DNA from 2 places in the Marinomonas sp. NPDC078689 genome. Region 2 is predicted to be linked to the other one. Evidence: predicted binding sites of a transcription regulator. Region 2 holds the regulator's gene; the other holds the start of a gene.
What was found. The regulator FNR, encoded in region 2, switches genes on or off when oxygen is low (the NO sensors DNR and NnrR bind a similar motif). The targets are predictions, from matches to a motif close to TTGATNTANATCAA.

Region 1: ACIGBN_RS02145 (OmpW family outer membrane protein) is a predicted target of FNR. The motif match lies at 3,544-3,557, and genes of this name have one in related genera.

Annotation. Positions count from the first base shown of each region.
Region 1 is NZ_JBITUJ010000001.1:458,263-474,447, reverse strand. Features, by position in the region: gene modC (molybdenum ABC transporter ATP-binding protein) at 1-984, shown strand, start outside; gene ACIGBN_RS02155 (HD domain-containing protein) at 1,023-1,661, opposite strand; gene ACIGBN_RS02150 (nucleoside recognition family protein) at 1,816-2,754, shown strand; gene ACIGBN_RS02145 (OmpW family outer membrane protein) at 2,867-3,475, opposite strand; gene ACIGBN_RS02140 (carboxylate/amino acid/amine transporter) at 3,803-4,684, shown strand; gene ACIGBN_RS02135 (DUF2057 family protein) at 4,750-5,433, opposite strand; gene ACIGBN_RS02130 (hypothetical protein) at 5,751-5,879, opposite strand; gene ACIGBN_RS02125 (esterase-like activity of phytase family protein) at 6,031-7,446, opposite strand; gene ACIGBN_RS02120 (hypothetical protein) at 7,639-8,073, opposite strand; gene ACIGBN_RS02115 (isocitrate lyase) at 8,302-9,906, opposite strand; gene ACIGBN_RS02110 (malate synthase G) at 9,994-12,177, opposite strand; gene ACIGBN_RS02105 (DUF3612 domain-containing protein) at 12,339-13,862, shown strand; gene ACIGBN_RS02100 (phosphoribosyltransferase family protein) at 14,226-15,440, shown strand; gene ACIGBN_RS02095 (hypothetical protein) at 15,606-16,185, opposite strand, start outside.
Region 2 is NZ_JBITUJ010000003.1:147,731-163,915, forward strand. Features, by position in the region: gene ACIGBN_RS06880 (SpoIIE family protein phosphatase) at 1-1,043, shown strand, start outside; gene ACIGBN_RS06885 (YecA family protein) at 1,099-1,749, opposite strand; gene ACIGBN_RS06890 (RecQ family ATP-dependent DNA helicase) at 1,844-3,613, shown strand; gene ACIGBN_RS06895 (SprT family zinc-dependent metalloprotease) at 3,600-4,127, shown strand; gene ttcA (tRNA 2-thiocytidine(32) synthetase TtcA) at 4,236-5,072, shown strand; gene ACIGBN_RS06905 (YfaZ family outer membrane protein) at 5,084-5,650, shown strand; gene ACIGBN_RS06910 (adenine phosphoribosyltransferase) at 5,742-6,284, opposite strand; gene fnr (fumarate/nitrate reduction transcriptional regulator Fnr) at 6,311-7,072, opposite strand; gene hemN (oxygen-independent coproporphyrinogen III oxidase) at 7,097-8,467, opposite strand; gene ACIGBN_RS06925 (alpha/beta family hydrolase) at 8,651-9,247, shown strand; gene tusA (sulfurtransferase TusA) at 9,300-9,536, shown strand; gene ACIGBN_RS06935 (CBS domain-containing protein) at 9,640-10,233, opposite strand; gene ACIGBN_RS06940 (hypothetical protein) at 10,274-10,579, opposite strand; gene ACIGBN_RS06945 (MaoC family dehydratase) at 10,856-11,278, opposite strand; gene ACIGBN_RS06950 (HAD family hydrolase) at 11,347-12,000, shown strand; gene sppA (signal peptide peptidase SppA) at 11,997-13,010, shown strand; gene ACIGBN_RS06960 (hypothetical protein) at 13,153-13,914, shown strand; gene prmB (50S ribosomal protein L3 N(5)-glutamine methyltransferase) at 13,964-14,878, shown strand; gene aroC (chorismate synthase) at 14,883-15,980, shown strand; gene yjjX (inosine/xanthosine triphosphatase) at 16,048-16,185, shown strand, end outside.

The DNA.
Region 1 (16,185 bases), on a different contig from region 2:
TTTGGTCGCTCAGGCTCAGGTAAAACAACACTTCTGCGCTGTATTGCGGGCTTAGAAAGAAGCGAAAACAGCGACATCAGCCTAAACGGTGAACGCTGGCAAAGCACAACAAACTGGCTCCCTGCCCACAAACGCCCGATAGGTTATGTTTTTCAAGAAGCCAGCTTATTCCCTCATCTAACCGCTAAGGGAAACCTCGACTTTGCGATAAAAAGAGCCGACGCCAAGCGCACCATCATTGATTATGCGGATGTCATCGCCTTAATGGGTCTGCAGCCACTGCTAGCAAAATACCCAAATCAATTGTCGGGAGGGGAACGTCAACGTATCGCCATCGCGCGTGCGCTATTAATCCAGCCGAAATTATTGCTAATGGACGAGCCTCTGTCCGCTTTAGATGATTCTTTAAAACAGGACATACTCCCTTATCTGGAAGCTTTATGTCACCGCGTGCAAATTCCCATTCTATACATTAGCCACTCTATCGATGAGGTCATTCGCCTAGCCGATCATCTGGTTATTTTAGAAAATGGAAAAGTCATCGAGCAAGGCGCAACCCAAGCCGTACTTGGACAATCCCCCACGGCGCTAGCTCAAGGTCAAGACACCAGTGTGCTTATCTCAGGCACGGTTATTGAACAGAATGATGAATGGGGGCTATCGACCTTACACTTTGACAATCATCAGATGATGGTCAAACAAGGCCGTGAAAAAATAGGCGACACTGTACGCTTAAGAGTGCAATCAAGAGACGTCAGCATCTCACTTTCCCATGCAGACAATTCAAGTATTTTAAATCGCTTACCGGTATTGATCGATGAACTGATCAAAGACCCGCAAGACTCAAGCACTATGATGGTCAGAATGCTCGCAGGAAACACGCCTATTCTGGCCAACATTACCGCCTTGTCCGCCCAACGCTTAAATTTACACCAAGGTCAGGCCGTCATCGCGCAAATCAAATCTGCGGCGGTGTTACGCTGACCATATTGCGTCAAGGGTAGCCGAAGAGAGAGGCTTTATTAGATTTCTTCAGCCAGCTGGCGTAGAAAATCGCGCATGAAGTTTTCTCTTGATTTGCCCTCTTTTCGCGCCGCGCTCGTATTTAGGGTGTCAGCAATGTGAAAGAGTTTTTTATAAAAATGATCAATACTGAAAGTGACATCGTCCGCTTGACGCTGCTCACAAAAAGGATCGTGTAAAGAATACAAACGACGCCCAAGCGCGCCACTCACTTGCATGCAACGCGCCACGCCAATCGCACCTAACGCATCAAGACGGTCGGCATCTTGTACTATTTTAGCTTCTAGCGTTTCAGGGGACACATTGGCACTAAAACTATGGGCGCGTATCGCATGGTGAATCGCTGCATGATATTGCGACGGATAGCCAATATCAGATAAGAACTCAACCGCCTTATCGGCCGCTATGGTTGACGCTTTGGCTCTATCTGGATGGTTCTTCGGCACAGAAAAGCAATCGTGCAACCAAGCCGCTGGCACAACAATCGCCCACTCTGCCGCTTCTTCTAGCGCCAATTTTTTGGCGACGCGAACCACTCGCTCTATGTGGTGAATATCATGGGCGACATCTGCTATGCTGGCTTGCTCGATAAAATCACGGCACTTGTGTTCGTATGCCATGAGCCAAGTATCAGACATAAATCATTCTCTTTTTGCGTTGGGTGTTGCGCATCATACTCGTATTCAAGGCGAAGTTTAAGAACGATCAAAACAAAGCAAGCCTTCTATTTAGCGCGTTTTTTCTATACATTGCCGCTCTATTGCTGTTTTTTACTATCAACAGGAACACTTGATGGACCAGTTTATTTCTCTTGTACTCGTCTCCGGTAAAGCGGGACTTGATATGGCCTTGTACATTTTATTGCCCATGATGGTTATCATGCTCGCCATTATGAAACTGCTTGATGCTAAAGGTGTTTTAAGTTGGCTATGCGATAAAATTGCACCAGTTACTCGTCTATTTGGTATTCCTGGACTCGGCGTTTTTGCCGCGTTAAAAATCACCTTCGTAAGTTTTGCCGCGCCCATCGCAACCTTGTCCTTAATGGATAAGAACGGCACCAACGAGCGTCACTTGGCAGCCACCATCGCGATGGTACTCGCCATGTCACAAGCCAACGCGGCGTTTCCATTAGCCGCTGTCGGGCTTAATGTCGGTATTTTAATCGCGACTTCGTTTGTGGGTGGGTTAGCCGCGGCGGCCGTCACCTATTACCTGTTCACAAAAAGTTGGGATAGTAGAGAAGTCACCGATGAAGACAATACCGCCCCCGCTCATTATGAAGGGAAAAAGAGCGTCTTACAGATTTTGTCTGACGGTGGACAAGAAGGTATGCGCTTGGCGCTCGGCATGATTCCTATGCTGATTATTGCGATCTTTTTTGTCAATTTACTCAAAGCTCTCCATGTCATTGACTATTTAGCGCCTCTTCTAGCCCCAGCACTTAGCCTAATCCATTTGCCTGAAGCCAGTGTTTTACCACTCGTCACCAAATTTATCGCAGGTGGCACCGCTTACGTTGGCATCACCATCGACTTAGTCAAACAAGGTGCCATTAGCGTTACAGAACTTAATCGCATGGCTGGATTTGCGACCAATCCTCTTGATATCGCAGGCATTGCTATTTTCGCTGCCGCCGGAACACGCATTAACAAAGTGATGCGTGTGGCCATATACGGCGGCCTGATCGGCATGCTATTACGCGGCGTATTGCACTTAATCATTTTCTAAACCGCGCCTTTATAAACACGTTTTGCCAGACACTTTTTCCAGACAATGCAAAACGCCCCTGCATGATGACACATCAATACAGGGGCGCTTTAGTGGTTTAACACATCACATTTTAAAAGGTGTAACCCACACCGAGCATAACGGAGACAGGGTCAATTTCTGTATGGATAGTTCCTATGGCAGTACGTACATCGGTATCAATGTCCATGTACCAAATTGACGCATTCGCAAACCAGTTTTCTGCAAATTTTGCATCCACCCCTGCTTGAACCGTCCAACCCATTGAGTCATCTACGCTAACATCTGTTCCAGACAAAGCCCCTTTGCCTTTTTCATCAAAGAAAAAAGTGTAATTCACACCAGCACCAACATAAGGGCGAATTTTGCTGTTCGCTTGAGCAAAATAATATTGCACCATCAAAGACGGTGGCAATTGAGACACCTCGGCAACTTTATCACCGTCAAGCTTAACGTCATGAGTAAAAGGGGTCGCTAACAACAGCTCAACACCAATATTGTCTGTTGCCATGTAAGTAAAGGTCGCCGCTAATTGAGTGTCGTCATCAATTTTCAGCTCATTACCACCAACGTCATCACTGCTCTCATTCGGCATCACAATCGCGGCACCACCACGGACGAAAAAATCGCCTTCATTATGAGCAAGCACAACAGAAGAGCAAAGAGCAGAAACAAGGGCAACAGGGATAAATGCTTTCATCATCAGATTCCTTTTTTGGTCAAACGAAATATCAATGACCAGCAAGGTAACAAGTCTGATGAGAATAAATCTTAATCTAGATCAAGGTTTTCCGGAGGCAAGCCGACAAGCACAACAAAACCTGAATCTAGATCAATAAAAAACAACTCTTTAGCCGTCCTAACTCGTTACTCACCCCATCACCATTATGGTTTTATACGGCTAAACAATGACACTGCTAAAAAAACCACATTAGTAAACCTGAATTTTATTTTTGGTAAACAGATTTACCAAAATTATCAAAGTCGTTAAACTTAGCGTCACTTTTGATGAACTTTCTGGAATTTAACCATGTCAATACTTATTGCCGTCACTTTTTTATGGGCATTCTCATTTAGCCTGATCGGCGTTTACCTAGCGGGGCAAGTGGATGCTTGGTTCTCGGTATTAATGCGCGTCGCCCTCGCCACTCTCGTCTTTTTACCCTTCTTAAAATGGCGTCAAATAGAAGCTAAAACCGCCTTGTTACTGATGCTATGTGGTGCCTTTCAATTGGGCATTATGTATGGCTTTTATTACCAATCCTTTTTATATCTATCCGTGCCAGAAGTATTACTCTTTAGTGTTTTGACGCCTATCTATGTGACATTGATCAATGGTCTATTCGCTAAACAATTTAACCCAGGCTTTATTTTTAGTGCTGGCGTTGCTGTCTTAGGCGCTGTCGCTATTCGCTACCAAGGTGTGGATGAAGGCTTTATCAAAGGCTTTCTGATTGTCCAAGGTGCCAATATTTGCTTTGCTGTTGGTCAAGTGGGTTATAAACGGATAATGGCAAAAAGCACCATCGATTTGCCCCAAAGAGCCATATTTGGCTGGTTCTTTATTGGCGCATTAATAGTCGTTACGCCATGCTTTTTGTTACTAGGAGACTTAGATAAATTACCAACAACACCATTACAGTGGGGCATATTAACCTACCTTGGTATTATTGCTTCTGGGGTGGGATATTTTGCTTGGAATCGCGGCGCAACACTGGTGAACATTGGTACTCTTGCTATTTCTAACAATCTGCTCATACCTGCCGGCATCCTAGTCAACCTGATATTTTGGAATCGTGACGCTGACCTAATACGTCTTTCAATTGGCGGCGCAATCATGCTTTTTGCCCTATGGATTAATAAGCAATTTACTAAAAGTCGAGTAACACAAACATCCGTCAAAGCGGTATAAATAATCTCCAAACGAAAAAAAACCTGCTCTCTGGCAGGTTTTTTTACATCTATAAGGCTACAAAATTACTGAACTAACCAAACTTGGAAGGCTTTACGCTCAGTTGGCGTGGCTTTATTGAACCAGAATGTCAGCATTTCAAATTGTGTGTTTTTCGCTTTTGGTTGATGCGTATTATCTACCATCCAGATGCGGAAATCTTTGCGCGTTGCCGCGTCAGATTTATTAAACCAGAACTGCATCATCTGGAACTCATTGGTTTCAGCCACTTCTTTTGGTGGTGGTGTTGGTGCGTAAGTCGCTGCAGAGCTCGCGGCATTCGCGGCTTTCACACCTGTGAAGACTTTAATTTCTTCTAGGTAATTTCGTGTTGGTTGAAAGCCCGGTTTCATCGGTAGCATCTGATCTGTGTAATCATATTTGCTGCCAGTTTTTGCATCTACAATAGTAAAGGTAGGTTTGTCTGCGTAGTCCGATGCTTGTTGATCTTTGCGGATAAAAGGCGCTTTAAGCTCAAGCTTGGTGTCTTGCTCTACATCAAAATCGATGATGATAGGCTCTGATCTGTATAGATTCAAATCGTCGCTATTGCGGATGTTTTGGTTATAACGAACAACAACTTGGTGATGACCTTTATCAAGTTTAATATCAAAATCAGAACCAAATTTACTGGTGTCTTTAAGGTCAACGTACATAATTTCGTATGAAACTGGGACTTTAAATTCTGCGGCCATCGCATGAGTTGTCATAGCTCCAAGTAGAATCGAGCTAGCTAAAAGTCTAGTGTGCTTAAAACGCATATTTGGCTCCCTAAAAGCGCGATTTGTGCCGACCACAAATCTATCTTAAGTGATGTTATTATTCGAATAATGGTCCGAACTCTGTTGTATTGCTTCAATCTACCATAAAGCTAAAAATAGTTGAGGATTTTCTTCTGTTTTGGCGCGTAATTAATACTGATTTGTCCATTTTTCTTGATAAAAAACAATCTATTAAATCATAAAGGTCGAATACGAATAACCCCAAACCCTAGACACAAAAAAAAGCGCCGCTGCGCTTTTTTTGATTACCGGCTATGTACTCGACCACCGTGCCCACCGCCATGATGTCCATGCGGCATAAACACACACGCGGTTAACCCGACTAACAAGGACGCTAACACCATCGCTTTCATCATTCGTTTTGCTGATTTCATAAAAAGCTCCTCTTCACCAATAATAAAGACGAGTCTAAAGCTTCTTGAGGCTAGCCGTAAATAAGACCAAGCAAATTGTCTCACGGTATCCTCAATGATCACTAAAAAACGCAAAATTTCTGACAAAAGTTCTCAAAATCAGAGAACAAGCCTACTCTGTAGCAAACAAGTCGGTATCAATTATGTACAGGCGGTTGCCATCCACTTGCTGTTTATCAAGGTATTTTTGCTCTAACTTACCTTTTGTAGACCAGGTCGCAAAGTCGTCATCGTTTAAAATGCCCAAATGGTGTGAATCAATCACCCATAGGCCTTCCATTTTATCGTGTGGGTAATTCACGGCTTTCACCACATCTACCACCAAGGTTTTCTCAACCGGTTTCATGCCTTTTTCGGCCAATGCTGCCCAGCCTTTTTTCTCTACAAATTGCTCTAGGGTCAATCCGTCTATCATCAACCCATGGCGAGGGTCACGTGTAATAGAAGACGATAAAGGGACGCTAGACAATGGTGTGCCTGTCGTAAGGTCGATGCGGTAAATATGCTTTTGAACATTCGGGTTAGCGTCGCCATCTAATCCGCCAAGTAAAAAACCACCATCACGTTCATCCACTAAAAACTCATGACTGTTGAGCGCGGCTAGCTCAGAGTTCGAATTTTGCTTTTTCTCTTGGCGATACAAATACTGCTCAGATTGGCCATTGTCTAATCGAATACTGACCAGACGCGTTAAATCCCCTTTTTGCGCGGCTTTATTCGGATTCGCTAAAGTCGATTGCATAATGCCCACCAGCGTCTTTTCATCTGGTGTAATGGCTAAACCTTCCATACCACGGTTCGCGCGACGATATTGGAATACTGCAGGCAAATGGAAACGGTCCCTGCTGTCGTTTTTAAAGGCGTTTATACGACCCATTTCAACGCCATTAGCATCGAAATGAACTATGTGTGGGCCATATTCATCACTCACCCAAAAGGTGCCATCTTTTAGCGCAACCAACCCTTCCCCATCAAGACCGTAATCATCCAACTTAATGGGATTGCTGACTTTATTGTATGGCTTGTTGGGGTTCTCCAAGATGGCATTGCCTTTGGCATCGTATGGCGTTTCTCCCGTTCCGCCTAACGCGGATGAATTGGGCAAACCGCTTATCAAGGTACCGTCTGGGCGTTTCAATAGGATATCTTTACGCTGCTTAATCACGCCATTTGGCATCACTTCAAACAAACCAATACGAGGCGTGTAATCCGCTACAGGGAACATCTTTCCTTTCCCTAGATCACCAGTAAAAGCGGCATTTGGGCCACGATCTGTTAACGCATAAAACTGATTGGCATGATGAGGGTTCCCTGTCATTGCCGAACCGTAGCCACCGTTACGAATGTCAAATACTTTACCGCTTCTTGCATCCAATAAGTCGTTGCGTAAAACCCGATAAGGCAGCGGACTGCCCTCTTGTGGAAAAGACGTGGTAAAACTCGTATCGGCTGTTTTTGTCATTGTGCTAGTGCAACCAGCTAACACACCAGCGGACACTAAGCCGACGAGCAAAGCGTTATATTTCATCTTGTGTATCCTTCAAATGCGAACATCGTAGACGGTTAATTGCTATCCCATCAAAATACACAGAATCGATGACACTTTAATGAACACACTATGTCATCGCCTAACAAGGTGTCCTAACTTCCATAAAAAAACCTGAGTATGGTTGCCCAACGCTCAGGTTTTTTATTAGACAATGCTGCACCATTGACTCGATCAAGGCACCACAGAACCGCCGCCCCTATGATCTCCGCCTAAGTACACTTCTTCGTCTGCGCCAGTTTCTGAGCTTTCTTGAAGATCACTGCTTTGTTCCACGCTCGCCGAGTTTTCTGCAATAGAAGAGGTTTGAGTCGCTTTTTCCTCAGAGCTCGCTGCGCTGTCGGTTGCTACACCAGATAAAGGTCCCGTTGGGCCTCCACCACGATGATCACCGCCAACATAAGGGGCGTTTTCGTCTTGCTCGGCTTTTAGGTCTTCAGGGTCTATTTTGTTAGCTATTTCCGTGCCCGTTAATGGCCCCGTAGGCCCACCGCCACGATGATCGCCACCTTGGTATCCATTGTTTGAGAATAAAGAGCAGCCTGTCAGCACCATAGTAATGGCTGAGACAATGGTCGCTGTTTTCAATCTATTCTGTGTTACGTCCACCACATTGCTCCTATAAAACAGATAGGCGCAATGCTAAGTAGCTTAAAGAGGAAAGGCAAACAAAGTATTAAAGACATTCGAATTAAACTATTTAATAGACAAAAAAAGGCCAGCAATCACATCATTGCTGGCCTTACAAAGGTCTATTAAGGAAACTCTTTATTAGGATCTTTTTAGAACAACATCATTCTAAGATCTCTTTACAGAACTCAGCTTCTTAAGATTTCCTTAAGAAGATACGGCGAACTGATTCATCGTATTGTCTTTGCCTGATGCTTTTAGCGCTTGTGCACCAGAGAAGTACTCTTTATGGTCATCGCCTATGTTTGAGCCAGACATGTCCTGATGCTTCACACAGGCCAGACCTTGACGAATTTCTTTGCGCTGCACTTCTTTCACGTAACCCAACATGCCTTGCTCGCCAAAGTAGTCTTTCGCTAAATTGTCAGTAGACAAGGCCGCGGTATGGTAAGTCGGCAAGGTAATCAAATGATGGAAAATACCCGCTTGCTGCGCGGCGTCTCTTTGGAAGCAACGAATACGCTCATCCGCTTCATCCGCCAATTCTGTGCCATCGTATTGAGAAGACATCAACTGATCACGCTGGTAATCGGCCGTGTTTTTACCTTCTTCCAACCAAGCATCAAATACTTGCTGACGGAAGTTTAACGTCCAGTTAAACGATGGGCTGTTGTTGTAAACCAATTTGGCATTAGGCACGACATCACGGATACGGTTTACCAACTCAGCTATTTGGCCGATATGAGGCTTTTCCGTTTCGATCCACAACAGATCCGCACCATTTTGCAACGACGTAATACAATCCAATACCACACGATCTGCACCAGTATCCGCTTTAAAGCGTACTAAACCATTTGGCAAACGGGTCGGTTTGATCAAACGATCGCCTTGTTTAATCGCCATATCACCCGATTGCATGTCAGCCAATGAGTTCACTTCTTCCCCATCTAGGTAGGCATTGTATTGATCCGCCAAATCACCTGGCTCACGAGACACTGGGATTTTTTGCGTTAAGCCTGCCCCTAATGAATCCGTACGAGCAACGATCACACCATCGTCAACGCCCAACTCCATAAAGGCATAGCGTACCGCGTTAATTTTCGCTAAGAAGTCCTCATGAGGCACGGTTACCTTGCCATCTTGGTGACCACACTGTTTGGCATCAGACACCTGATTCTCGATCTGAATACAACATGCGCCCGCTTCGATCATTTTTTTCGCTAGCAAGTAGGTCGCTTCTTCATTACCAAAACCTGCATCTATATCGGCGATAATAGGCACTACATGGGTTTCAAAATTATCAATTTGCGTTTGCGCCGCCTGCTCACGCACCTGATCACCGGCGGCACGAGCCTCGTCCATTTCTTTAAATAAATGCTGTAGCTCACGAGCATCCGCTTGCTTCAAAAAGGTATAAAGCTCTTCGATCAAGGCCGGCACAGACGTTTTTTCATGCATAGACTGATCAGGTAAAGGCCCAAATTCAGAACGCATGGCCGCCACCATCCAACCAGATAGATACAGGTAACGACTGCGCGTCGTACCAAAGTGCTTCTTAATAGAGATCATTTTTTGTTGGCCGATAAAACCATGCCAGCACCCCAAAGACTGAGTGTAATTGGCCGCGTCTTTATCGTAACTTGCCATGTCTTCACGCATGATCTTAGCCGTGTATTTTGCAATGTCTAAACCACTGGTAAAACGATTCTGCAATTGCATTCTGGCCACATTTTCAGGGTTAATCGCCCCCCATGTGCCTTGTTGCTGAATAGTTTGTGCTGCCTGCTGAGTTTTGTTTTTGTAAGTTTGCATGGTTAAGCTCTCTTATTTAGGGTTAGGTTTTTAGTCTCTTTGGCGACTGCCAACATCGTTTAAATCAATCAAATTCATCTTTGTACACTACTGCTTCGCAGCGGCTTTTGCCCTTACTCGGTAGGTATGCAAAAGCGGCTCGGTGTAACCGCTTGGCTGCTCAACACCGTTGAAAATCAAATCCTGTGCGGCCTTGAAAGCGAAACTTGCCTGCTCACTCGCGGTCTTGCCTTCTGGCGCCATTGGCTGATAGCCTGCGGTGGTTTTATTTTGTTCATCCACTACCTTGGCCATGCGTTCCATCACATCCATCACCTGGCTTTTATTACAAATGCCGTGCAGTAACCAATTCGCCAAATGCTGGCTAGAAATACGCAATGTCGCGCGGTCTTCCATGAGCGCCGTATTGTTAATATCGGGCACTTTTGAGCAACCAACGCCCGCTTCAACCCAGCGCACGACATACCCCAACAACCCTTGAACATTGTTCTCAATTTCGCGTTGAATAATCTCGGCAGACAAGGCCTGCCCCGGTTGAATAATGGGAATTCGCAGCAAATCCGTAAAGGTCACTGGCGTCCGCTGTTTGATGCACTCTTGCTCAGCAAACACATCAACTTGGTGATAATGCAGAGCGTGCAGTGTTGCCGCAGTTGGCGACGGTACCCAAGCGGTATTAGCGCCGGCTTGAGGGTGTGCGATTTTGGTTTTCATCATCATCGCCATCTCATCTGGCATCGCCCACATGCCTTTGCCTATCTGTGCTCGACCTTGCAAACCGCACTGCAAGCCAACATCGACATTGCGATTCTCGTACGCGTCTATCCACACTTGCTGTTTAATCTGATCTTTGGGCAAAAACGCCCCGGCCTGCATACTGGTGTGTATTTCGTCACCGGTACGATCTAAGAAGCCGGTGTTAATAAACACCACACGTTCTTGCGCCATGCGAATACACTCTTTTAGATTCAGCGTTGTACGGCGCTCTTCATCCATAATGCCAATCTTCAATGTGTTCTTCGCCAAACCCAAAAGTTGCTCAACACGGGCAAACAACTCGCAACTAAAAGCCACTTCTTCGGGTCCGTGCATTTTCGGTTTTACAATGTAAATGCTGCCGGTGCGGCTATTGCTAAGGCCTGTTTCACGCTGCAAATCCAAGGCACCAATCAGGGCAGTTACCACGGCATCTATGATGCCTTCTGGTACAAAATCTCCCTTTGAATCTTGGATCAAATCCGATTCCATCAAATGCCCGACATTTCGAATCAACATCAAAGAACGACCTGAAACTCGATACACCTCACCGTCTAAGTCAGAAAAAATACGATCTGGATTCATCCTGCGTGTGTGGGTTTCACCGTCTTTTTCAAAGCTTGTTTCCAAGGTGCCTTGCATCAAGCCTAACCAGTTCTGGTAAACCTCTAATTTGTCCTCGGCGTCCACCGCGGCAACAGAATCTTCACAGTCCATAATGGTGGTCAGCGCAGACTCAATGAGGATGTCATCAATATTGGCCTTGTCGCTTATGCCATTTTTGCCATTACGATCGAATTTGATCTCCACATGCAGGCCATTGTTTTTCAGCAAAAGCGACTCTGGGTCGGCTTTTTGCCCATTAATAGCAACGAACTGGCAAGGTTTTTTCAGTCCGGTTTGACGGCCATCGGCGAAAAAGGCCAACAGATGATGGTAGTAAACAACATAGCTGGTCACATCATGATGAGAACCTTGGTCTAATGGGAAGATCTCATCCAAAAAGTCTTTTGCTTTCGCGATAACCTGTTGACCGCGCTGTGCATTATGCCCACCAGCCAGATCGAGTTCGCCGCGTTCAATGACATCGGTGCCGTAAAAAGCGTCGTACATACTGCCCCAACGAGCGTTTACTGCGTTCAACGCAAAGCGAGCATTTTTAAGCGGTACAACCAATTGAGGGCCTGCTAACTGCGCGATCTCGTCGTCCACATGGTCAGTGCTTACAGTGACATCACCACCTGCTTTTACTATGTAGCCAATGTCTCTGAGAAAAGACTCGTACTCCGCCATGTCCATTGGCTGACCTTGTTGTTCTTTATGCCACTGGTCAATTTGCTGTTGCAGGCGAGTTCGCGTGGCGAGCAACTGGCGATTGACAGGTGCTAGGTCGCAGATCAACTGCTTAAGGTCACGCCAAAATGTCTCAGTCTCTAAGCCATGCAGTGGCAAGACATCGTTATCAAGAAAGCGACGGAAATCATCATTTACGAACAGGTCTAACCCATCTTGCATTGCAGTATTTTTATTGTGTGATTGCTTCATCTTACTTTCCTTTTCTCATCTGCCTGTCTTGTCGGGATGTCGGTAACAAGTTCCGATTGCTTGATTTTTAGTCTATGACAAACTAAATTAAAATTTCACAATAAGAATTACACAGTGTAAATTTTACAAAAATGAAAAATAAAAATAGCCTTATCCGTAAAGCCCATTTTTTGGGTACTAAGATCCGCAACCTCAGAAAACGCAACCGTTTGACGATGGAAGACCTGTCTGCAAGATGCGTAAAAGTGAACGCGGAATACGCGCCGTCTGTCTCTTATTTGTCCATGATAGAACGCGGTAAACGCGTTCCCAGTGAAGAAGTATTGGAGATTATTGCCAGTGTTTTTCAGAAAAACATCGATTGGTTTTTAGACGACATTCCAGAAGAAGACGCGATCGTTCCGCAAAAAGGGTCCGGTGGTGGCATTAATGGCATGGCGCTGGAGCCAAACTTCTTGTTCTCAAAAGAGATCCTGCAAATTGCCATTCCTGAAATGCTGTCTCAAACCGGCACCAGCGGTCGTCAATTCGCCCATCTTTTGATTCGTGCCCACCAAGAACATCATCAAAATCATTTCCCAGATTTAGAACGAGCAGCAGAAGAAGTGGGGTTAAAACGCTTACCTCTCAGCCTCGACGACATAGTCGCCATCACCAAGCAGATGGGGTTGCAGATCAAATGGTTCCGCAAAACCCCTTTGTCAGTATTAGAGAGCATGGGAATCAACGAGCAACATGTCGTTACCTCGTTTTTTGAGCCCCCAAACCAGATCTACATCAATCAGATAATGAAGTCCCAGCCACAACGACTAAAGTACAATCTCGCGGTGCATATTGGTCATGCGGTATTGCACGATAAAGACGGCATGAGAAACGTTTTAGTGACCGGACGTAATGAAATATCCCCTCTGCAAGCGCCCAATTCGCGAGTACAAACCTCAGGTATGGATGCGCAAGATATCCTCTATGCGTGGCGGGATTTTGAGTGCAGTTTTTTTGCCGGCGCCTTACTGTGTCCTAAAGTACCCTTTCGGCAAATGCTTGACCGAAATGGTTACGAAATTAACACGGCAAAATTGGCTGGTGTCTCTGAGTCGGTGGCCATGCGCCGCATGACCGCGGTGTCGCCCTACCCCCATTGGCATTATTTTGATGCCTTTGCACCGGGCAAACTAAAAGCGGTTTATCGCGGAAATGGCATTCCTTTGCCCTGGGGAAACATGAGTTTGGTCGAAGACCCTTGTCAGAACTGGGCTGTATTTCGGATGATTACCGCGCCGACCACGGGGACTTCAGCGCAGATTTCCATTTTAAACGTGGGAGACGAGCCGCGTATCTATGCCTGTGAATCCATCAAGGTACAAGACCTGACTGGCAGCAGTCACGTTCTCTGTTCTGGCATCGATTTGAACCCAGCGATTACGGCGCAAGGCAAAGACGCTATCGCCATTGCTCAAGAGCTCAAACAGGCCTGCTTTAGTGGCGGCGGCACATCGGCCATTCCCAACGCCATGAAGAAAGACCTGATGAGCGTGGCAAAAATCCTTAACATTAACTGGATCGAACGAGGCATAGATAACGACGCTAGGCTAATCTGCTCAAGAGGGTCTGTGTGTCCGCGGACCCCAAGTTGCTATCAAGCCTGTGGCGGTTAGTCAAAGAGACTTCAAAAGACACCTATTATTCACTCGGTGTTCGCCTTATTAGGTGTCTAGGAGCGTCCCGTCCATGATGAAGTGAGTCGCCACTGTGCGGCTTACTTTGCTAAAAATTCAACATTGCCTTTCCAATACTTTCCAAACCGTTTAGGAAAAACACAAAAAACGAAGAGCGGAATGAATACCCAGCTTAAAAGCAAGAATAAAAACCGAAACGACACAGTTCTTTTTTACGAATAAGAATCAGTTATCATCTATCTTAAAACTAATGTGCGATTTATCTCCATCGACCCTATCGCAATAAGCCGACAAGTATTAAAATTGGCTCATCCCCATACCCCCTCTAGTTAAGGATCTTTCATGACTTTGTCGACCGGTCAGCCAGCTAACGTTGTAGTCGTTAGTAACTCTTCCGATAATCCATTTGCTATTGATATCGCCTATGCTATGGGCCAATACGATGACATTGCTGACTTGATCAGCATGAAGCAATTCATGAACTCTGAGTTCTGTCCGCGTTTCATTTCTGACGAGACAGATTTTGAAAATATAGGCCGTAAACTTAAAGGCAAGTCTGTCATTATTGTCAGTACTGGCAGCCATGTGAAAACTCGCCAAGAACTTGCTATGTCGAATTTCATTATCGCCAGAGCAGCGAAAGAAAACGGCGCCGCCCGTGTCATCCTAGTAGAACCAGATTTGTTCTACAGCGCACAGGATCGCGGACCTCACAAAAGCCTAGGTGAAACCAGCTTCGAACGCGATGTGAAAGACATTAAAAAGTTCGATGGCCAACCCTTCACTGCGAAGCTTTACGCACAAATGCTAAAACTGTCTGGCGTCGATACCGTCATGACGATCCATAACCATTCAGATTCCGTACAAAAGATCTTTAATGAAGTCTTTGAAGGCGATTTCCATAACCTAATCCCTTATGAAATTTACGCGCACTATTTGCTGAATTCAGACATTTTGCATTACGGCAAAGATGGCGAAGGCTTGGTACTTTGTGCTCCAGATAAAGGCGCTCGCGACTTCGTTAAAGAGATGTTCAATACGCTTGGTCTGAGCAAAGCCAAATTCATTATGCTCGACAAAGAGCGTACTGATGAGCGTAAAGTAGAAATCACCCTACACAAAGAAAGTGAGCACACGTTCGACGGCCTAGACGGCGCCAGCATTGTGTTGTTTGACGACATGGTGCGTACTGGTTCTACCGTGGTGAAATCGTGTCAGTTTTTACAACAAATCAACCCTCAACGTATGGTCTTCGCCGTCTCGCATTTTTATGCCAGCGATGAAGGACGTGAGCGTATGGCGCACCCGGCATTGGGTGAGATTCTAACGCTGAATACATTGCCGACTATTTTGAACCGTGACGAGCAAGGCCGTCTACGTAAAAAAATGGTCGTGCTAAAAGTTGAGAAATGGTTGGCACAAGAGCTGTGCAACATTCTAGAGTTGCCTCAAACGCATGAGCCAAACCCATACAAGATCGATATGTCGTCGAAAAACCCTCGCTTCAAACGTAAAATTTGGTTCAGTGAAGAACTGACTGAACTAAAACCAGAATAACGAGGAAGAGTCACTCAGTCTGCTTATTGAGTGACTCCTATTGGCTACTGACAAACCTCATTAGCTCGACAATAAGTCATAAAAAAGCCGTGTCTCGACACGGCTTTTTCGTTTTGCTTAGAGTGTGTTCAACATCCTATCTAAGCGCTAGGCCTAATACGCTTATTAAGCGCGGAACGTCAGCAGCAGAATATCCTTCACCTTACGGTTAATCTCAACATTCGCGGTGTCGAAGTCCTCTTTTTTCACCTTATATAAAAGTGGTTGAACAGAACGCAGCTTTTTAATGGCTTGAGGGTCTTCTGTTAACAACACGGCAACATAGGAAAAAGCATCGTAATAAGCAGGCACATTTTCGCGCAGCGCATTCAAGTAAGAATCCACAGACTCTTCACCAAACACCTGCTTAATCGCCATGATAGCCCCGTAAACCACAGTGCCTTCACAAAGTGAGGTAGTTTGATGATCTTTTTCACCCGCCGGAAATAAGCCACGGACCATTTCTTGAATCACATCTGCCAATAACATCACGTCATTGCTAAAACTACGGGCTGGCATCTGAATCTTGTATTGGTATGGTGCCTTCTCATTGTCAAACAAAGCCACTGGTTTTGCCGAATTGGCGTTCATTTCAAAACCAACAAACTCCGCTTCTGGTGCGGCTTCCCCAAACAAAAATTCGACCGCAGGCAACCAAGCAGTACGCAATTTTTCTAATTTACTGATTTCTATCGATTGAGTGTCG
Region 2 (16,185 bases):
ATGAAGCGATTAAATCCTATGAAGTGCACAAGCCGGATATTGTGACTCTAGAGGTTGTTCTTCAGGGGGGAAGCGGACAAGAGCTTGCCAAGAGATTGAAAGCGCTCGACCCAGAACGCTTTGTGCCCATTATTTTTCTTACCTCTCATATTTCTGATGCTGTGATGAACGCGTGCTTTAAAGCAGGGGCTGACGACTTTATTCCTAAGCCCTTTAATGAAATGCTTTTTAGCACTCGCATTAGCACCCACAAAAGACAGATCCATTTGATACAAGAAATGTATCGAAAAAATCGCGAGCTTACTTTTTATCAAGCGATGATTGAGCGCGAGCATAAGATGGCTCATCAGGTGTTGGATCACATTTTGACGCGCAGTGAGCGACCCAGTCAAAAATTGGCCATTACGCGCCTATCCGCCACCAATTTTAACGGTGATTTAGCCTTAGCCTGTACGCGATCAGACGGCGCGAGAGTTGTGTTTGTTGGGGATTTTACCGGTCACGGTTTGTCTGCTTCTATTGGCGCATTGCCGGTTGCGCAAGCGTTTTTTGACGGTGTTGACCACCATGTTGGTCTGGCGGATCTTGCTATTCAGCTGAACAGAATTCTGTTAAATATTTTGCCGGATTACATGTTTTGCGCCGCCTATATTATTTTAATAAGACCGTCTGGAGTGATTGAATATTGGGGAGGGGGTATGCCTAATGGTTATATTCGCCGCGCTGATAATTCTGTCGACTACATAGCGTCTTCTCACATGCCTTTAGGGATTCTTGGTGTCAATGAATTTGAAACGAGCATAGAAATCGCTCATATCGATGAATTGGATACCTTGGTGATCGCTTCTGATGGCATTGTTGAGTTAAAGAACGCCGATCATGAGATGTTAGGCTCAAACGCCATGGAGGCTTTGGTGGTATCGTCTTATGCGGATCAAGATTTGGCGAAAGCGCAGGAAACCATGGAGGCGCATTTGGCAGCCTTTCAAGGGAAATCTGAACAGCTTGATGACATTACCTTGGTCGCCATTCGAAAGGTATAAAAAAGCGGCCTTAGATGTGGCCGCTTTTAGAGGGTGCTTACCTTATTAGACAGGGTTAGCGCTTTTTGTTTTTCTTGTTTTTATTGCCATTTTGTTTGTTACCAGCGTGTTTTGATTTTGCCGGCGCGCGCTGTTTTTCTGGCTCTGTTCGTAGGACAAGGAAAAGATCGGTTACTACGTCTGGAATTTGTTCGATGCAAGATTGTGTGAGTTTTTCGCTCTGACGAATCTGCACAACTTCTTCGTCATCAAAAAGATCTGAAGCGACCATAATCGGCAATAAAAGCTCAGCAATGACTTCTTCTTTTTCTGACTCAAACCAATGTTGTTCGGTCATGAAAACGCCTTCCATAAAGCCTGTAGCCCATTCTTGCAGCTCACTTAGCTCTTCGGCGGATGACCCCATTTCAATTTCGCAAGGAATGACGAATTCATCTTCTGATTCAAGCTCTTTCTGGATGTCTAGTGACAAGCGACTAAGCAGTTGCAGTATCTGTTTCTGTTGCTTTTCTGTTTCGAAGTCCGGAGTGTCTTCAAAAATAACAGGAAGCCACTGTTCTTCAGAAATAGTAAAAGGACAGATTGCTAATGCGGTTAAAAAACCGTGCGCCATAACGAAGTTCTGACATTCTTCATGAACCCGATCTGACTCCAAAAACGCTTCTAGTGTGTCTAACTCAAGATCATCAAGAGGTTGGTGTGCCATTTTACAATTCCTAATACTAAATAAGTCTGCGATTTTAGCGAAAAGGGCGCTAAAAATCGATGCACAATCCCCATGGTTAAGAGATAATTCACGAATGATTCAAAAGAACACCATTCTTTCAAAATTAGGCTACCTTCAGTATCGTCCGTTACAGGAAGAAGCTATTGATGCGCTGTGCTTAGGCCAAGATGTTTTGCTTGCTGCACCGACTGGCGGCGGCAAGTCATTAGTGTATCAATCTGCTGGACTTATCAGAGAAGGGGTTGGGATTATTATTAGTCCTTTAATTGCCTTGATGTCACAACAAGTCGAAGAGCTGAGAGAAAAAGGCATCAATGCCCATTTCCTGAATGCCAATTTGCAGCCTAGTGAACACGATGATCTGGTTTGGGCATTGCGTAATAACCACATTGACCTCTTGTTCTTATCCCCTGAAAAGCTCGTACAACCCTCTGTTATGAGCTTCCTAGACAGTATGTCTATTTCTCTGTTTGCCATTGATGAAGCCCATTGTATTACGCAGTGGGGTGGCTCCTTTAGACCAGAATATGGGCAACTTGGACAGCTTAGACAGCGTTTTCCTGATGTGCCTATTATTGCGTTAACCGGTACGGTCGATGAGGCAACCATTCGGGTTATTCAAACCTCGTTAGAAATGACCAATAGCCTAGTGTTAAAGGGCAGCTTTGACCGAAAAAACATCGAAATTCAAATTGCTCAGAAAAGAAAATCCAAGCTACAAGTCCTGTATTTTCTGCACAATGAAATGGCAGGTGAAAGTGGCATCATTTATTGTCGTTCCCGCAAGAAAACAGAACAACTCGCAAACTGGTTAAATCAACTTGGTTTGCCAAGCTTGGCGTATCATGCGGCTATGAGCGACAGGGACAGACAGCTTAGCCATAAACGATTCTCGACGGAAAAGGGATTGATCATGGTGGCCACCACCGCTTATGGAATGGGCATTGATATTGCTTATATTCGATTTGTCGTGCATGTGGATTTACCAGACAGCCCCGAGGCTTACTTTCAAGAAATAGGCCGCGCAGGGCGCGATGGCAAGCCCGCCAAAGCCTTGTTGCTTTACGGCTTACAAGACATGCTTAATGCTCAGCAATTTAGCGCCTTTCAGGATCACGAAGATGGGGATAAATCGGCACGACTGAGTGCGTTTTTCAAAGTCATTGAAGGTCGAGGCTGTCGCCGTAAAAACTTGCTCAATCATTTTGGCGAGGCGTCTGATAACTGTGGTCATTGTGATCGCTGCTTGCATCCTTCGTCAGAACAAAACACCACGGTCGCCAGTCAGAAATTGCTGTCATTAATTTATCACACCAAAGGGATTCGCCCTTTTTCTGTGCTGATACAGGTATTATTAGGGAAAAGAACTAAAGGTGTGAGTGCGATACAGGGGGAGCGACTGTCATTATTTGGCAAAGGTAAGGAACTTAATGAGGCGCAATGGAAAGCGGTGATTCGTCATTTAATTGCCTTCAATTATATCGAGGTTCATCAAGCTCAGGTGTTTTGTGTTCACCTAAAAGAAAAAGCCCGCAGCGTATTGAAATCACAAGCACAAATTTTGTTGGCACAAGAGAAGTATTACCCAACATTAGACAGCGAAGAGAGCATTAAAGAAACGGCCACTTGGCATAAGTTAAAGAGTTGGAAGCTATCCCAAGGCAGTGACATATTAAGCGACAATCAGCTGAGAAAGGTTTACCAACACAAACCTAATTCTATTGCTTCACTAAGTCGGCTAACGGGTTTGTCAAAAGAGTCTGTGGCGGCTTTCGCAGCATCATTGCTGCCATTGCTGCATGACATCGAAGAGAGAAAGGAACAGGATTATGCTTGCGAGTAGGCAACAGCAACCCCCTCTTGATCTAGACGATAGCGCGTCACTGGCGGCACAAATTCAGCACAAAGTGACCTTGTGTATGCAGCAAGCGGATGTTTTCTTTGGTAAACATTTTGACCCGCCAAGCTGTAATTTAAAGCAGAGAGGGCGGGCTGCTGGTACCGCGCATCTGCATAAAAATGAGGTGCGCTTTAACCTTTTTATGCTGCAGCAAAATACCGCGCTTTTTCTGGAGACAGTGGTACCCCATGAAGTCGCGCATATCATTGTTTACCAAATTTATGGTCATGAAGTTCGCCCCCATGGTAAAGAGTGGCAAGCTGTGATGAAAAAGGTGTTTCATCTTGAGCCAAACCGAACCCATAACTTTGAGGTTCCCTTACCAAAAAAAGCCTTCCGCTATCAATGCCAGTGCCAAATCCATACTTTCACAGCCCATCGTCATAACCGAGCGAAGAAGGGCACCGAATACATTTGCAAGCTGTGTCGCTCTCCACTTTATTTCTTGAAAGAATAATTAATGAGAGGTTTGTGACCTCCATGGGGTAAGAGCAGATGTTTTTTAATGCGACTGGGAGGACTGTATAGTAAGATAGTCGCATTTCGTTTTATACACGTGTGGATCATGGATTTTACTAGCAAACCCAAAGAAAAAGCCGAGCTTAACAAGCTCCAAAAACGCTTACGCAGACAAACAGGTCAGGCCATCGCAGACTTCAATATGATTGAAGAGGGTGATAAGGTAATGGTGTGTTTGTCTGGCGGTAAAGACTCATACACAATGCTTGAAATTCTTCGTAATTTACAAGCCAGTGCACCGATTAATTTCGAACTCGTTGCGGTCAATTTAGACCAAAAGCAACCCGGCTTTCCTGAGCATATTTTACCGGCTTATTTAGAAGAGCAAGGGGTGGATTTCCATATATTGGAACGCGATACCTACAGTATCGTTAAAGAAATTGTTCCTGAAGGAAAGACCACATGCGGCTTATGCTCACGTTTAAGACGAGGTTCCCTGTACGGATTTGCAGAAGAAATTGGCGCCACTAAGATTGCCCTGGGTCACCACAGAGATGACATCTTAGAAACCCTCTTTTTAAATATGTTTTTTGGTGGTAAGTTAAAATCAATGCCACCAAAGTTGCTTAGCGATGATGGCAAGCATGTGGTTATTCGTCCTTTGGCTTATTGCAAAGAGAAGGACATCGAAGCCTTTGCTACCGCAAAGTCTTACCCAATTATTCCTTGTAATTTGTGTGGTTCCCAGCAGAACCTGCAAAGACAAGTGGTAAAAGATATGCTTCAGCAATGGGATAAAGAGTACCCAGGTCGTACGGATATTATGTTTACAGCAATGCAGAATGTCGTTCCTTCTCACCTTGCTGATACTGAGTTATTCGACTTTAAAGAATTAAAGCAATCAGAAGATGCTTTCAACAAGTTAAACATCATCTCAATATAGGATTAATGGAAATGAATCTAACGAATAAGGCCTTACTGCTAACAGCGGGTATTTTAAGTTCATCCATGGTGTTGGCGTCTAACGCAGGCGTGAGCTTAACCAATGATTTAGCTAAAGCTGATGTGAGCCTAGACATGGGGCCTTTCGCCTTGACGGCTGGCGGCACGCACGATTCTGATGATGACACTTCTTCAGCTTATGTTGGCTTAAACATTCAAGACACAGACACCAGCGGCCCATTGCAGATTGGTCTTGGGGTTCGTGTGTATGCGCTGGATAACAACCTGAATGGCAGAAACGATGATGTGGCGGTTGCTGCAGCATTGGGTGGTTGGTACCGTTACACCTTCCCAATGGCAAATCGCTTAAGCGTTTATGGCTCAGCGTATTACTCTCCTGAAGTCTTGTCTGTGTCTCGTTTGGATCACATGTACACTTATGACGTTCGTGGTGAATACATGACCACTCAAAACACACGTGTTTACATTGGCTACGGCAGCACAGTGTCTGTTTATACCAATGATGAGCGTCGCGAAACAAGCGATGGTCTTAGCGTTGGTGCTTCCGTCGCATTCTAAGAATAGACTGGGTTAAGCATAAAAAAAGGTGGTCATATTGACCACCTTTTTTGTTTCTGCTGCCCCTGCTAATTAGGGGCAGAAGTGTGTATTACTCGCCTGCAAATGCGCAAAGACTGAAAATAGGGATCTCATTATCGCGTAACTTTTGGCTGCCCCCAAGATCAGGCAGATCAATAATAGCGGCGACTTCTTTGATTTCTGCTCCTTGGCTAGTAAGCAGTTCAATGGCAGCAAATAGGGTGCCACCGGTTGCAATCAAATCATCAAACAGCAACACATGATCGCCTTCTTTAACCGCGTTTTCTTGAATCTCAAGCTCTGCTGAACCGTATTCCAAATCATAGCTCTGAGAAATGGTTTTGCCCGGTAGCTTACCTTTTTTTCGAATCAAAATAAGTGGCTTTTGCAGTTCATAAGCTAATACAGCTGCAATCAAAAAGCCTCGAGCATCAATACAGGCAATGTGTGTGATATCGCTTGCGATATAGCGATGCACGTAAGCATCCACCACCATGCGCATGCCTTTCGGGTCGCTAAAGATAGGAGTGATATCGCGGAAACTGATGCCAGCTTTTGGCCAGTCTTCAACAGTGCGAATTAATGACTTAACGTAAAAATCGTCGTAAAGCATAAAGGGAAAGAGCCTTAATTTGTGAATCAAATATCGGCTATTCTAGCACAATCGTCCGCTATCCCTACCAACTTTTGCATCTCGCTCAGGTTGATGATTGAAATCTCTTTGCCGTCTACCTCGATCAGCTCATTTTTCTGAAAACGAGTCATCACTCGGCTAACCGTTTCAACCGCCAAGCCTAAATAGTTACCTACTTCGCCGCGAGACATGGCCAATCTAAATGAAGTGGCTGAATAACCGCGCTTTTTAAAGCGGTTGGAAAGGTTCAATAAGAAAGAGGCGACTTTTTCGTCGGCATTCTTTTTACCCAGTAAGACCATCATTTGTTGGTCATCGCTGATTTTTCGGCTCATCACCCTAAACAATTGATGTTTCAGAGAAGGGATTTGCGATGTTAGGTTCTCAAGGTGGCTAAACGGAATTTCACACACAGTCGTGGTTTCCAGCGCTTTCGCTGTAATCGGGTAGCTATTGTTATCAATGCCACTCAAGCCAACCAGCTCACTTGGGCAATAGAACCCTGTGATTTGCTCTTCACCAGAAGCCGTGATGTTAAATGTTTTTAGTGTCCCAGTACGAACTGCAAACACTGAATCAAACGCTTGTCCTTGATGAAATAGAATCTCACCTTTTTTAAGAGGGCGCTTCCTTTCAATGATCTGATCCAGTCTATTTATATCTTCATCAGCCAAAGCAATAGGCAGACATAATGCACTTAGACTACAGTTCTGACATTGCGAAGTAAGTTTACTGTTAAATCTTGATGGTGCGGTTGAGATTGACATAAATGTTTCCCTGACTGTAATTTATTATATAACTTTAGAGTATTTGATAGCGCTGTCTAGATACTGATCAAACACCATGCACACGCAACGAATCAAAAGGCGTCCTCGCTCTGTTACCCTAATATGAGTATGTTCCTTAAGGTGATCGATTTCAACAATTCCATCTTTTTCCAGTTGTTCTAATTGTTCTAATTCTTGGGAAAAATACTGGTCAAATTGAATTGAAAAGGCTTTCTCAATAGACTCGCTACGCAATTCAAATTGGCTAATTAAAGTCATAATAACTTGATGACGAATACGGTCATCTTGATGACTTATATAGCCTTTCATAATGGCCAACTGACCATTTTCAATGCTGTTTTGATAAAGCGATAAATCCGTGTGGTTTTGAATGTATACGCCTTTTAAGTGGCTAATGGCCGACACACCAAATGCAATCAAATCGGTTTCTGCGTGGGTGGTGTAGCCTTGGAAATTACGCTGTAATTGGCCTTTTTCTTGCGCCACTTTCAAACTGTCGTTTGGCTTGGCAAAATGATCCATGCCAATGTATTCATAACCCGCCTCAGTTAATGTCTCAATGGACAGCTTTAATAAGTTTAATTTTAATTCTGGAGACGGCAAGTCTTGGTCTAGTATTCGGCGCTGTGAGCGAAATCGATCCGGTAGATGAGCGTAGTTAAAGACGGAAATTCGGTCTGGGTTTAACTCAATTACTTTCTCTAATGTCTCTTTAAAGCCTGCAATTGTTTGCTTTGGCAAGCCATAAATAAGATCAAAGTTGATCGAAGAAATGCCCAGCTTTCTGGCGTCTTCAACCAAGTCGCTGACCATTTTAATTGGCTGCACTCTGTGAATAGCAAGCTGTACTTCTTGATCGAAATCTTGCACGCCAATACTGATACGGTTAATGCCATTTTTTACCAGTAATTGCATTTTTGACGAGGTGATTTCTCGTGGGTCAATTTCGATGCTGTAATCTTGGCTGCCATCTTGCACTAGGGTGAATTGTTGATTTATCGCGGCAAATAATTGCTCTAGATGCTGCTCAGAAAGAAACGTTGGAGTCCCGCCGCCAAAGTGCAACTGGGTAACAGGTCTATGTTGATCAATCATCAGGCTCCGTAAACGCATTTCCTCTTCGAGTAATTCTACGTACTCAGCGCCTTTATCATACTGCTTGGTAACCACCTTATTACAAGCGCAGTAATAACAAAGATGCGCGCAAAAAGGGATGTGAAAGTACAAACTGATAGGGCCTTGATTTGGCACTAGCATTTTGTCAATTAAAGCAATTTTACTGATGGCATTATCAAATTGTGGTGCTGTTGGGTAAGAGGTATAGCGGGGCCCAGATAAGTTGTATTTGGTGATAAGCGATTGATCCCAAAGCATGGTGTCTTCCTATTAAATTTTCTAATGCGAAGTTTACTCTTAGCCTCAGGGTGGCTTCATGATATAGATCAAAACTTGCTTCTAGTAAGTGTACGAAATCCTATGCAAGGCTTGTCTATCCGCCTCTTCAAAGGAGCTTGGGAATCTGCTCTAATGACTTTTTTATTTTGGTGCCTGATTTATATGTTAAAACTTCCTCTCTATTTGGCGCACGGGGCTGGTGCGGGCCATCAATCGAGCGACTTTTTGCGCGCTTTTGCCGATACTTTGACCCAGCAACACGCAAGACCAGTGGTCCCTGTTACATTTGATTATATGAAAGAGCAAGAACGGACCGGAAAAAGGCGTCCTCCTTCTAAATTCGTCAGTTTAGTGCCTGAATTTGCCGCGCAAATTGACACTGAGAAAGCCCTGATTGTGGCGGGTAAGTCGATGGGGGGGCGAGTGGCCACCCAGCTTTCAGAGCAAGAAAATGTTAAAGCGATTGTCTGTTTGGGGTTTCCCTTTCATCCGCCAGGAAAGCCTGAAAAACACAGGTTGGCCTTTTTGGATGCGGTGAGTGTGCCTTGTTTAATCATACAGGGCACAAGAGACCCTTTTGGCAAGCCTGAGTGGGTCAATGAGCAAACACTTAATGAGAAGGTTGAAGTTCAATGGTTTGAGGGAGCCGATCATGATTTCAAAACATTAAAAAAGCAGAAACTAAGCACAGATGAGGTTATTGATAATATTTCGGCGTCTATTGAGGCCTGGTTAGCGCGTCATGGATTGGACTACTAGCCAGTGCGTTTTATAATGCGCCCCATAAACAACGACAAAGAGTGAGTCGATAATGGAACACCAAGCTGAATTGGACGCTACTGGGTTGTTATGCCCTGAACCTGTGATGATGCTGCATGTCGAGATGCGCAAATTGGCAGAAAAAAACATTTTAAAAGTGATTGCAACAGACCCTTCAACAACTCGAGATATCCCTAAGTTCTGTAACTTTTTAGGTCATACTTTGCTTGAGCAAGTGCAAGAGGGTGATACTTACTTTTATTGGATTCAAAAGAAAGCAAGCCAATAGGGCTTAAAAAGTCTGTCTTGATAGCAAGGATTTAACCCCAAAAAAAGCTCATGCCTCTGAATCGTGGCATGAGCTTTTTAGGTTTTCAGGGTGTCTATTAGGGTTAGGCTACCTGCAATTTGCTTGGCGCGTGTACTTCACCCAATAAAGCGATTTTATAAATATTGCGGAAACTTGAAAAGGTAACATCGATGTCCAATTTTAATTGGCGCGCAATGTCGCTTGAAGAAATCAATCCACGAATCGTTTTGTTGTTCTCATCAATAACAAGAAGGTGCTGTAGCTCATTGGTTTTTTGGCTGTACAACAATGATTCAATGTCGGCATTTTTCAATGAGTTGTAAGACAGCGCCAATAGCGTTTCTTTTGGACGCATTAGGTCAGCAACCAAAAGTTCAGAGCGAGTAAAACCTTTTGCGACTTGCTTGATGAAAGCTTCTTCAGACAGGTCTTCTAACCCTACCACACCGACAAATGCGTTGTTGGCGTCTACCACTACTTTCATGCGAACGTGCTCTTTTCTCATTAAGCGAACCAATTCGTCAGCACGAGTACTAGACTCAATAACACGAGGCGCCGCGGTTTTAAAATCTGTGAATACGCTTAATGCAGGAGAATATAGGTTGATATTCTCGATGGTTACAGGCCAAGTTAATGCATTAACGTCTTTAGTAGAAACATAAGTAAGTGTTTTCATGATAGTTCTCCAAAAATAGATAAAAAAGTAAATTGGTGAGTTATATCAAGAAAACAGGAGGGGCCCTTGGTTTGATTCTATCAGAAGGTGATGTGCTAATAGGATGACGGTAAAATGAAAACAGCTTGTTGTCTTTTTTAGTCGGCACTACTAATGAAAGGTATAATGCGACATAGCTGTCATCTATTGGGTCAACATCTAAATCAGGAATGGCGGCTTCACAGCATATCTGCCCAGTCGCTGGCACCCAGCGCTGTTTACTTTCTTCTTGTGCGTTCGCGCGTTGAGACAGGCTCAACAAAGACGATGCGATAACGACAAGAATGATAAGTAGATGGAAGTTCATAAAACGCCTTAACTCATGATTTATATCATTAAATATATTCTTCTCCGGAAATAAATCCAGCGTTTTTTGATACATGTCGCGTATTTACACTATCCAATATCTTTTTTTGGGATCTCGTTCACTATAAGGACGAAACAGGGACCTTTGCAGACCAGTTTTAAAGCATTAGTAAGTGATGTGTGAGGGCGCTACATATATAAGAACCGCTTGCGCCGTCTTTAAATAAAAAAGCACAGAAAATCTGTGCTTTATATTAAAGGAACGATAAGCGCTTAACTATTCGCCCGCAGGTACCATAACAATGGCTTCGCCTGTTACTACGGCTTTGCCTTCGCATTCACATACGGTTTTTAACGTCACACGACGGCGGCGCTCATTAATCTCAGTCACTGTGATTCTGGTCACGACTTCTTGACCCAGAAAAACAGGCGCACGGAATTTCAAGTTTTGCTCCAGGTATATGCAACCAGGTCCTGGTAATTGCGTACCTATCGCGGCAGAAATAAAGCCAGCAGACAACATGCCATGGGCTATTTGCTTACCAAAAGACGTCGTTGCTGCGTATTGTGCATCGAGATGAACAGGGTTGGAGTCGCCTGTGACAGCCGCAAAGGTATGAACATCATCCTCTGTTACTATCTTGCGGTATTCGATGCTTTGATCGATGAATAATTGCTCTAAAGTGAAACCAGAAGTCATTGCTAATCCTTATCTTACATTTTTTCGCTATGTTACACTCTTGGCGCACCATTCTTAAGAGGTATTGCATGGTTAAGTTAGTGATTTTTGATTGGGATGGCACTCTTTTCGATTCCATTGCAGGAATTTGCAACAGTATGTTAGAAGCGGGGGCTCGCGTTGATGCGCCTAAAAGACATTTCGATGACATCAAGAACATCATAGGTTTGTCTCTAGATACGGCCGTTCAAACCGTGTGGCCAGAACTGGATGACGCTCACCGAACTAGATTGACCGAGCATTATAAGCAGATTTACGTCGATCAAGACCAAACACCACCAAACGCTTACGATGGCGTTTTTGAGTTACTTGAAACATTACGCCAATCAGGTTTGGCCCTAGCTGTGGCCACCGGAAAAACTCGACGCGGTTTAAATCGAGTGATGGGGCTAACCAAAACCAACGATTTTTTTACCACTTCTCGCTGTGCAGACGAGGCGCTTTCTAAGCCGCACCCTTTGATGCTGGAACAGATATTAGAAGAGCTCGAACTTACTCCCGATGACGCCATCATGATCGGCGATACTGAATACGATTTGAACATGGCCACAAACGCAGGAATGCGCAGTGTCGGCGTCACCTATGGCGCCCATCATCAAGAGAGATTGCAGGCCTGTAACCCCCATGCCATCATTAATGATATTAGGCAGCTAACATCAATTTTAGGATTAACAAAGCAATGAGTTGGACCGAAGAGCAAGACAAGCAAAATGCCCAAGACGCAGAACAAAATCCCGCGACAACACCAGATCCAGCGAATCAAGAAAAAGACAGCGATTCGAGACTCTGGCAGCTGTTGGAAAAAACACTGAATGATACTGTGGTTGAAAAGCGTCGAGCACGCCGCTGGAAAATCTTTTTCCGTTTTACCGGTTTACTCTTTGTGCTGGCTTTGATTGGCGCAGCACTAAGCCAGATGTCATTTGATACAACCCAATTAAATAAAGACACGGTTGCGGTTATTCCAATGCGAGGCGTAATTGGCAGCGGCGCAGAAATTGACGCATCTGAATATGTCGGCTTGTTGGATGAGGCGTACCGAAGCCATAACTTAACCGGCGTTGTGATTGAAATGAATAGCCCAGGTGGCAGTCCTGTTCATTCGGGCATTATCTATGACGCCATTCGCCAAAAAGAAGCGCTTTACCCTAATGTCCCAGTCATTGTGGTGGTTGAAGACATGGCGGCCTCTGGCGGTTATTACATTGCGTCGGCGGCAAATGAAATTTACGCGGACAAAGCCAGTTTAGTAGGTTCCATTGGGGTTATTTCATCAGGCTGGGATGCCAGCAAGTTAATGGAGAAAATTGGTGTTGAGCGCCGCACGTTCACCGCAGGGCGAAATAAAGACTTCCTTGATCCTTTTGTGCCTATGAGTAAAGAGGGGAAAGAGAAATGGCAAGCGGTATTAGATGAAACGCATCAGCAATTCATTCATGCGGTAGAAGTGGGTCGAGGCGACCGATTAAAAATCACAGATGATGTTTTCTCAGGAATGATCTTTACCGGCGTTCAAGCTCAGAAAATTGGATTGATTGATGGTTTATCCAGTGCGCATGACTTGTTAAAGACTCGTTTCCCGAATTCAACTCCAGTGGTCTATGCCCCTGAGCGCGATCCATGGGAAAAAGTCGCGAAAGAATTTGGCGTGCAATTCGCGGCTAAGATACTCAGCACAGTGACGCTGCAATAATTTACTAAGCAAGATTGCTATCGTCATCAAAGCCTCTGTCAAACAGGGGCTTTTTTATTCACGGCATTGAGATAAACTGTTTTAATGATAAAAAAGATAATATAATGACTTAATTGATTATTGTATAAGAAGGTGTTTCGTTATGGCTCGTAAAGCAAATATTGCAAGAGAAGAGATTCATCAGGCTTGTTGGGATCTATTGGAGCAAAACCATTTCCCGAACATCCCAAGAATAGCCGACTATTTTCTTAAGAAAGACGGCCGCCATGCATCGAATACCACCTTGCTGAATGCGATCACTGAGTGGGAAGAGTCCTATAAAGAATACCAACAGCATCAGCTGAAAGAATTAAATGATGCCTTGCAGCCAGCCTTCAATCATTTCTCACGAGAAATAACACAAACCCTTGGGACCTTGCTGGATGAAAAGCAAGTCGACCTTGAAAATCAGCAAGCCTTAAAAGAAAGCGCGACGCACCAAGGTTTTCTCTCATTGAGTTCTGTTTTATGTGAGACGCAAGATTCTTTGGCTAAGGTAACAGAAGAAAAGCAGCAGTTAGAAAACGCTCACCAAGCGCTCATCGAGAAACACCAGATGATTCTGGAGCGCCATGACGACATAGTTTCACACAACAAGGTCATCGACAGTCAACTTAAGCAAACGCAAAAAGAGCGGGACGAGTTGCAGTTAAACTTGTCACAAAAAGCCGTTGATCTCGCCAAGCTAGACAACAAAGTCAGCGGCCTTGAAGAAGAAAACGCTCAGCTAAAAGAGCAGTTACACGCGCTGAAAAATCAACATCAATCCATACAAGATGGCCATCTAGAAAAACTCAATAAGCAGATGGAGGAATTAACGCAATCCGTCGCTCGTATCCAGATCAAGGATAGAGACAATAAATAATAAAGGCTATAATGCCGCTTTGTTTTACCCCATACATGGCCGAATTCTAATGAGCAGTAGACAATCCGCAGTTCGCGACTTAAACACCATTAAAGATTTTATTCGCTGGACCTACAGCCGCTTTCAAAAAGCGGACCTTTTTTATGGGCATGGCACAGACAATCCTTGGGACGAGGCGGTTCATCTTGTCATGGGGGGATTAAGTTTACCCTTAGATTTTGATCGGGATATGTTAGATTGTGCGCTGACATACAATGAAAAAAAACGTTTACTGAAGCTAATCGATAGCCGCATTAATAAGCGTGAACCCTTACCGTATTTACTTGGTGAAGCATGGTTTATGGGGCTTCCATTCAAGGTGACAAAAGACACCTTGATCCCGAGATCGCCTATTATTTCTCTATTAGAAAGTGAGTTCGCCCCTTGGCTGAACCAATATCCAAGAACTATTCTGGATATGTGTACAGGCAGTGGCTGTTTAGGCATTGCCGCCGCGTTGGTTTTTGATGAAGCCTCAGTGAATCTGAGTGACATCAGTGAAGCCGCTCTTGTAGTCGCGAATGAGAATATCGTGCGCCATCAAGTCGAAGATCGTGTGCAGGCCATACATTCTGATATGTTCTCCGCACTGACCGGCAAACAATACGATTTAATTATTTGTAACCCTCCTTATGTCGATAAGCAGGACTTCCAACAAGCGCCTGCAGAGTTCCATAATGAACCAGAATTAGCGCTAACCTCTGGTGATGATGGGCTGAACTTTACCCATAAGTTTTTAGCTCAGGCCGCGCATTATCTTCATGATGACGGTATATTAGTATACGAAGTGGGTAATACCGAAGTGGCATTGCAAGCTGCCTACCCAGAAATCCCCTTTATGTGGGTTGAATTAGAGCAGGGCGGAAACGGCGTTTTTGTCCTCACCAAAGAACAATTAAACCAACTATTACACGAGCAACAGTAGCATTATGTCTGGTAATACTTTTGGAACACTTTTTAAAGTCACCACATTTGGTGAAAGTCATGGCCTCGCATTGGGGGCCATTGTCGACGGCTGTCCTCCAGGCATAGAGATATGCGAAGCCGATTTACAAAGAGACCTTGATCTACGCAAACCTGGCACATCAAAACACACGACTCAGCGTCGCGAAGCGGATGAAGTAAAAATCATGTCCGGTGTTTTCGAAGGCAAAACAACAGGCACGCCAATCGGCTTGATCATTGAGAATACCGATCAACGCTCACGAGATTACGGCAACATTGAAGACACCTTCCGCCCGGCGCACGCTGATTATACTTACGACCAAAAATATGGCTTCCGTGATTATCGCGGTGGCGGTCGTTCTTCTGCCCGTGAAACCGCCATGCGCGTTGCCGCAGGCGCGATTGCTAAGAAATACCTAAAACAGCAATTTGGCATTGAAATTCAAGGTTTTTTGTCACAACTTGGTCCCATCAAGCTGGCAGTGAAAGATTTAAGTCAGGTCTACAATAATAGCTTTTTCAGCCCTGACCCAGATGCGATTCCTGAACTAGAAGAATACATGACAGCCTTGCGCCGTGAAGGCGACTCTATTGGTGCGAAAATTTCCGTCATCGCAAAAAACGTAATGCCAGGCCTTGGCGCCCCCGTTTTTGATCGACTGGATGCTGATATAGCCAAAGCGATTATGAGTATTAATGCCGTGAAAGGCGTTGAGATTGGCGATGGTTTTGATGTCATTGAACAAAAAGGCAGTCAGCATCGTGATGAAATGACACCAGAAGGCTTCTTAAGCAATCACGCCGGCGGTGTGCTTGGTGGCATTTCTTCAGGACAAGATATTATTGTCCATATGGCGCTGAAACCAACATCGAGCATTACCATTCCAGGAAAAAGCATCAACCGTGCGGGCGAAGCCATCGACGTGATTACCAAAGGGCGTCATGACCCTTGCGTTGGCATTCGAGCAACACCGATTGCCGAAGCCATGGTTGCCTTGACGATCATGGATCACTTGCTAAGACATAGAGCGCAAAATGCGGATGTGGTGTGTCCCACTCCCATTATTAACGCTCAAGCTTAAATTGAATTGAGTCACCCAAAGCCGCAATCCTTGATTGCGGCTTTTTGTTTTTAAAGGAAGCCAGCTTATGCCTAACACTGTTATTCGAATTCGCGTTGCATCCAAAAACCCCGTCAAAGTAACGGCCGCGCATCAGGCCTTCAATCAAGTATTCCCAAATCACACGATTCACTGTGAAGGCATGGAAACCGAATCTGGGGTCGCC